Regions from separate parts of the Variovorax sp. RCC_210 genome, predicted to be linked through region 1. Evidence: riboswitches for the same ligand, from Rfam matches in the RefSeq annotation. Region 1 holds a riboswitch; the other holds the start of a gene.
What was found. Region 1 has a riboswitch for glycine ahead of gcvT (glycine cleavage system aminomethyltransferase GcvT). Riboswitches for the same ligand answer to the same signal wherever they lie in the genome.
Positions count from the first base shown of each region.

Region 2: another riboswitch for glycine. It lies ahead of AB6807_RS26580 (D-amino acid dehydrogenase); the one in region 1 lies ahead of gcvT (glycine cleavage system aminomethyltransferase GcvT).

Region 1 covers NZ_JBFUPJ010000006.1:328,971-332,472, reverse strand. Annotated here, with positions in the region: gene AB6807_RS19830 (AraC family transcriptional regulator N-terminal domain-containing protein) at 1-963, shown strand, start outside; gene AB6807_RS19825 (hypothetical protein) at 1,121-1,804, shown strand; glycine riboswitch at 1,838-1,924, shown strand; glycine riboswitch at 1,941-2,051, shown strand; gene gcvT (glycine cleavage system aminomethyltransferase GcvT) at 2,097-3,311, shown strand; gene gcvH (glycine cleavage system protein GcvH) at 3,381-3,502, shown strand, end outside.
Region 2 covers NZ_JBFUPJ010000011.1:80,043-83,544, reverse strand. Annotated here, with positions in the region: gene AB6807_RS26585 (FIST C-terminal domain-containing protein) at 1-10, shown strand, start outside; gene AB6807_RS26580 (D-amino acid dehydrogenase) at 36-1,337, opposite strand; glycine riboswitch at 1,429-1,545, opposite strand; glycine riboswitch at 1,580-1,669, opposite strand; gene rfbB (dTDP-glucose 4,6-dehydratase) at 1,791-2,888, shown strand; gene rfbD (dTDP-4-dehydrorhamnose reductase) at 2,885-3,502, shown strand, end outside.

The sequences.
Region 1 (3,502 bases):
GACCTCTTGCCTGAACCTATCAGCCGCGTTGCCAAGCCGAAGAAAGGGCCACATGATCCGGGAATGGATGAACTTCTCGAAAAAATGCGTGACCGGGTCATCGCTCATGTCGACGGCATCCATACCGAGACACCGATTCCCAACCTGAGCCTCGGTGTCGTCCGCCAACCCCTGATCCCGGAAACCGCGTTCTGCCAGCCGATGGTGTGCGTGGTGCTGCAAGGCGTGAAGCAGGTTCTTGTCGGCGGTCACCTCATCCGCTACGGGACGGCGCACTCTTTCGCATCCGCCGTCGAATTGCCCGCGACCGGTTGCGTGCTCGAAGCGGAAACCGACAAGCCCTATGTCGCAGTGGGCCTGACGCTCGACCACGCCATGCTCGCGAACCTGGTCACCGAGCTGCCGCCGGTTTCTACATTGCCGCAAACCATGGGATTCGGCGTGGCGACCGTCTCGCAACCGCTTCTGGAGGCGCTCGACAGCCTGCTGGCGCTTCTGGATCGCCCCGATGACATCGCCGCGCTTTCAAAAGGACGTGAGCGGGAGGTGCTGTACCAACTGCTGCGCAGTCCGCATGCCCCCATGCTGCGACAGGCGCTCAGCGTGGACGGCCAGCTGGCGAGAATCCGCGAGGTGATCCAGCGGATACGCCAGCAAGTCGACACGTCCCTTTCGGTATCGGCGCTTGCCGAGTTGGCCGGCATGAGCGTGCCGTCTTTCCACCGCCACTTCAAGGCGGCCACAGGCATGAGCCCGCTGCAATACCAAAAGACGCTGCACCTTCATGCAGCGAGAAAGCTGATCGTGGCCAGCGGCGATGCCGCCAGGACCGCTTACGCGGTCGGCTATGAAAGCCCTTCGCAATTCAGCCGGGAGTACGCCAGGTTGTTCGGCATCTCCCCAGCCCGCGACGCCGCGCGGTTTCGACAGGGGGCGGGGCCGACCGCTTTCGGACTGGTCTGACTGCCGCGCAGCGGTCCAACGGGGAGGACTTCGCGCCATCTGCTTCTAAGAAAACGAACGCGCGTGTGAGGTCGACTCCCGTTCCGTGGCTCACTCGCAAGGAAATCGCAGGCGGCCGAGGTCGACAGCGGCGATTGCCCGTGTAAGTAGAACGTTCATGAAGATGTCACCACTTGCAACGATGCTGCAGCCCTCGATTCCCGAAAAAGCTGTGGCTGCCATGTTTCCCACCAAGACCGACAAGGCGCGCGACGAACTCCAGGGCCGCCAGCGCACGCTCAGCCAGCGCGAGCGCGCGCTGCTGCTCATGGCCGACGGCCGGCGCTCGCTGACCGACTTCAGCCCGCTGTTCAGCACGCGGGACGAGGCCGAGCAGGCGCTGTCGGCCCTGGTGCAGCGCGGCTACCTGCAAGACCCGCACGCGGCGGCTGCAGCTGCCGCCCAGGCCGCGCTACTGGCGTCGCAGGCATCGCAGGCATCGCAGGCATCGCAGGCCGCGCAAGCGGCCAGCGACGCCCAGGCGGCTCAAGCCATGGCGGCGCTGCCGGCGGTCGACCCGATCCAGGTCAGCACCTCGGCCGACAGCTTCGACGGCAAGCGCTCGCTGGCGACCACGCGCATGTTCCTGTTCGACATCTGCGAGCGCATGTTCGTGCGCCGCGACCCCAAGTTCGCGTCGCAGATGCGCGACGCCCTGCGCGAAGCGCGCGACCGCGAGGCGATGATGACCATTGCCGCGCTGATGCTCAGCGAGGTCGAGAAGGCGGCCGGGGCCGAGCGCGCCGAGTCGCTGCGCGAGCGCATCGACCGGCTGCTGCCGCCGGCTGAAATCGTTCACTGAGGCCAAAGCCCCGCGCGCCGCGATCCACTACACTCGCCCGGGTCAGGAGAGAGCCCCGCGCGACGGGGCCGCCGAAGGCGCAGGGGTCTCCCGAACGCTCAGGCAAAAGGACTGACAAGGCGCCGGTGCACACCGGCGTTTCCTTGCTGGAGAGAGGCCGCCGCACCCCACGGTGCAACGGCCCACCGAAGGAGCAAACCCCGATCGTGGGGCGAATCTCTCAGGTAAAGCGGACAGCAGGGGTGGCCCATGGCTTGCGTCATGGATTTCGTCTGCCCCTTTGGAGTGCCCCATGGCCTCTTCCACTGCTTCCGCTGCTCCCGCCGCTTCCGCTGCTTCCGCCTCCGACACCCTGTTGAAGACACCCCTGCACGACCTGCACGTCGAGCTCGGCGCCCGCATGGTCCCCTTCGCCGGCTACACCATGCCGGTGCAATACCCCGCCGGCCTGATGGCCGAGCACAAGCACACGCGCGACGCGGCCGGCCTGTTCGACATTTCCCACATGGGCCAGCTGCGCCTGGTCGGCCCCGACGCCGCGGCCGCCTTCGAAACCCTGATGCCCGTCGACGTGATCGACCTGCCCGCCGGCAAGCAGCGCTACGGCCTGCTGCTGAACGACGAGGGCGGCATCCTCGACGACCTGATGTTCTTCAACGAAGGCAACGGCTCGCTCTTCGTGATCGTCAACGGCGCCTGCAAGGTGGCCGACATCGCGCACATCCAGCAGAAGATCGGCAGCCGCTGCACCGTGCAGCCCCTGCCCGACCAAGCGCTGCTGGCGCTGCAGGGCCCGCAGGCGGCCGCCACGCTGGCGCGCCTGTCGCCCGGCATCGAGCGCTTCGTGTTCATGACCGGCGGCGCGGTGCAGATCGGCGACGGCGACGCGAAGGTGCCAGCCTTCGTCACCCGCAGCGGCTACACCGGCGAAGACGGCTTCGAGATCTCGGTGGCCGCCACCGACGCCGAGCCGCTGGCGCGCCTGCTGCTCGCCCAGCCCGAAGTGAAGCCCATCGGCCTGGGCGCGCGCAATTCGCTGCGGCTCGAGGCCGGCCTGTGCCTGTACGGCAACGACATCGACACCACCACCACGCCGGTCGAGGCCTCGCTCAACTGGGCGATGCAGAAGGTGCGCCGCGCCGGTGGCGCGCGCGAAGGCGGCTTTCCCGGTGCGGCCAGGATCCTGGCGCAGCTCGCCGCGGCCACCCCGGGCGCGGCCGGCCACACCGACCACGACACGCTCAAGCGCAAGCGCGTGGGCCTGGTGGCGCTGGAGCGCATTCCGGTGCGCGACGGCACGCTGCTGCAGTCCTTCGAGGGCCACGACATCGGCATCGTCACCAGCGGCCTGCTCGGCCCCACGGCCGACCGCTGCATCGCCATGGGCTACGTGGCCACGGCGTTCGCCGAGCCGGGCACGCGCATCCAGGCCATCGTGCGCGGCAGGCCGGTGCCGATGGAAGTCTCGACCCTGCCCTTCGTGCCGACCCGCTATTACCGCGGCTGAGCCTGCCGACCGCCCCCGGACCCGGCTAGGCTCTGCACCCCGAAACATTTTTTCCACGAGGAGTTTTTCATGAGCATCAAGTACACCAAGGACCACGAATGGGTGGCGGCCGAAGGCGATGCCGCCACCGTCGGCATCACCGTGCACGCGCAGGACGCGCTGGGCGACGTGGTGTTCGTCGACCTGCCCGA
Region 2 (3,502 bases), on a different contig from region 1:
CAACGACTGACCGGCCCGCAGGCCGGTCGAGTCGATCAGGCCGGCTGCAGCACGCGCGGCTGCGGCGCGGGCATGCCGGTGAACGCGAAATCGACCTCCGGCGCCAGCCCGCTCACGATGCGGGCGATCGACTTGCCCGAGCCGCACGCGTGCGTCCAGCCCAGCGTGCCGTGGCCCGTGTTCAGGAACAGGTTGGCGAGCTTGGTCTTGCCGATCAGCGGCACGTTGCTCGGCGTGGCCGGGCGCAGGCCGGTCCAGAACTGCGCCTGCGTGGTGTCGCCGGCGCCGGGGAACAGTTCTTCGACGCGGCGCACGATGGCCTCGCAGCGCACCTGGTTCAGGTCGCGGTCGTAGCCGTTGAGCTCGGCCGTGCCGGCGATGCGCAGGCGGTCGCCCGTCTCCGAGGTGTAGCGCGAGAACACCAGCTTGAACTCGTCGTCGGTCAGCGAGACCTGGTGCGCCTTGGCGGCGTCCTTCACGGGCAGCGTCACCGAATAGCCCTTGGCCGGGTAGATCGGCAGGCGGATGCCCAGCGGCGCGGCGAGCAGCGGGCTCAGCGAGCCCATCGCCATCACGAAGGCGTCGCCGCGAATGCGCTGGAAACGGCCTTCGTTGTCGGTCACCTCGACGTGGTCGATGGCGCCGCCGGCTTCGCGCAGTGCGGTGATGGTGTGGCTCATGAGGAACTTCACGCCGGCCGCGGCGGCGAGCTTCGACAGTTCGCGCGCGAAGCGGTTGGCATCGCCCGACTCGTCCTCGGCCGTGAAGGTGGCGCCGGCCAGCTTCGGGCGGATGTGGGCGAGGGCTGGCTCGATCTTCACCGCCTCGTCGGCCGAGATGACCTGGCGTTCGCAGCCCAGGGCGCGCATCTGCTCGGCGGGGGCGAGGGCGCCGTCGAACTCCTTCTGCGTCGTATAGAAGTGCAGGATGCCTTGGGTGCGCTGGTCGTAGTCGATTCGCGTGTCGCGGCGCAACTGTTGCAACATCTCGCGGCTGTAGGTGCCCAGGCGAACGATTTGTTCGATGTTGTGGCGGGTGCGCGCCGGCGTGCATTCGCGCAGGAACTGCAGGCCCCAGAGCCACTGGCGCATGTCCGCGCGGATGCGAAAGAGCAGCGGGGCGTCTTCCTTGCCCAGCCATTGCAGCACCTTGAGCGGCGCGCTGGGGTTGGCCCAGGGTTCGGCATGGCTCACCGAGATCTGCCCGCCGTTGGCGAAGCTGGTTTCGGCGGCCGGGGTGGCCTGCCGGTCGATCACGGTCACTTCGTGGCCGAGTTGCTGGAGGTAGTAAGCCGAGGTCACGCCGAGCAGGCCGGCGCCAAGAACGATCACGCGCATTTCAAGTACCTTTGAGGTTGCAGCGCTTGAACGACGGGCGTGGTGTGCTATTGAATCAATAGCAGGCAACCGGACGACCGAAGTCCAAGTTGCCGCTCCCCCTGTCCTCGGTACCTGAGAGATTCACCTGTTGCGCCATTGCAACGGGTTTGCTCCTTCGGTGCATCGCGACCAATGAACGGTGCGATGGCTCTCCAGACGGCGTTTGATGTGGTGCAGTACTGACCCCTTGCCGAAGCCTTTTCAAGACTTCGTCGGGCCGACCTGAGCGTTTATGGGAGTTTGCGCCTTCGGTAGGGCCACCGGGTGGCCCGCTCTCCTGCAGTGCCGCGATTGTAAACACGGGGTGAAGAGAACGGTAACGTCTTGTGTTTCGGCCTGTTGACCCAATGGGATAATCGCGCGTTACGTTCATTGCGACAAGGCGATGACTTCCAACATTCAGGGGACTCCATGATCTTGGTTACCGGCGGCGCTGGCTTCATTGGCGCCAATTTCGTACTCGACTGGATCGCGAACAGCGACGAGCCGGTCGTGAATCTCGACAAGTTGACCTACGCGGGCAACCTCGAGACCCTCGCGTCGCTCAAGGGCAACCCCCGACACATCTTCGTGCAGGGCGACATCGGCGACAGCGCCCTTATCGACCGCCTGCTGGCCGAGCACAAGCCGCGCGCCGTGGTCAACTTTGCCGCCGAGTCGCACGTCGACCGCTCCATCCACGGCCCCGAAGACTTCGTGCAGACCAACGTGCTCGGCACCTTCCGCCTGCTCGAGTCGGTGCGCGGTTTCTGGAGCGCGCTGCCGGCCGACGAGAAGACCGCCTTCCGCTTCCTGCACGTGTCGACCGACGAGGTGTACGGCTCGCTTTCCAAGACCGACGCCGCCTTCACCGAAGAGCACAAGTACGAGCCCAACAGCCCGTACTCGGCGAGCAAGGCCGCCAGCGACCACCTCGTGCGCGCCTGGCACCACACCTACGGCCTGCCGGTGCTCACCACCAACTGCTCGAACAACTACGGTCCCTTCCACTTCCCCGAGAAGCTGATCCCGTTGATGATCGTCAACGCGCTGGCCGGCAAGCCGCTGCCCGTGTACGGCGACGGCATGCAGGTGCGCGACTGGCTCTACGTGAAGGACCACTGCAGCGCCATCCGCCGCGTGCTCGAGGCCGGCCGGCTCGGTGAAACCTACAACGTCGGCGGCTGGAACGAGAAGCCCAACATCGAGATCGTCAACACCGTGTGTGCGCTGCTCGACGAGTTGCGCCCCAAGGCCGACGGCAAGCCGTACAACGCGCAGATCACGTACGTCACCGACCGCCCCGGCCACGACCGCCGCTACGCCATCGACGCGCGCAAGCTGGAGCGCGAACTCGGCTGGAAGCCCGCCGAGACCTTCGACACCGGCATCCGCAAGACGGTGGAGTGGTACCTCGCGAACAGCGAGTGGGTGCACAACGTGCAAAGCGGTGCCTACCGCGAGTGGGTCGAAAAGCAATACGACGCCGCACCTGCAGCATCGACCGCACCGACGAAGGCCGCGGCATGAAGCTGCTGCTGCTGGGCAAGGGCGGGCAGGTCGGCTGGGAACTGCAGCGCAGCCTGGCGCCGCTCGGTGAGCTGGTGGCGCTCGACTTCGACAGCACCGATTTCCACGCCGACTTCAGCCGGCCCGAGCAGCTGGCGGAGACCGTGCTCAAGGTGCGCCCCGACGTCATCGTCAATGCCGCGGCGCACACCGCCGTCGACAAGGCCGAGAGCGAGCCCGAGTTCGCGCGCAAGCTCAACGCCACCTCGCCCGGCGTGGTGGCCGAGGCGGCCCGGCAGATCGGCGCGCTGATGGTGCATTACTCGACCGACTACGTCTTCGACGGCAGCGGCAGCAAGCCCTGGAAGGAAGACGACGCGACCGGCCCGCTCAGCGTATACGGCCAGACCAAGCTCGAGGGCGAGCAGCTGGTGGCGCAGAACTGCCCGAAGCACCTGATCTTTCGCACCAGCTGGGTGTATGCGGCGCGGGGCGGCAACTTCGCCAAGACCATGCTGCGGCTGGCCAAGGAGCGCGACAAGCTGACCGTCATCGACGACCAGTTCGGCGCCCCCACCGGAGCGGAACTGCTGGCCGACGTGACCGCGCACGCCATTCGCGCGACGCTGCAAGAC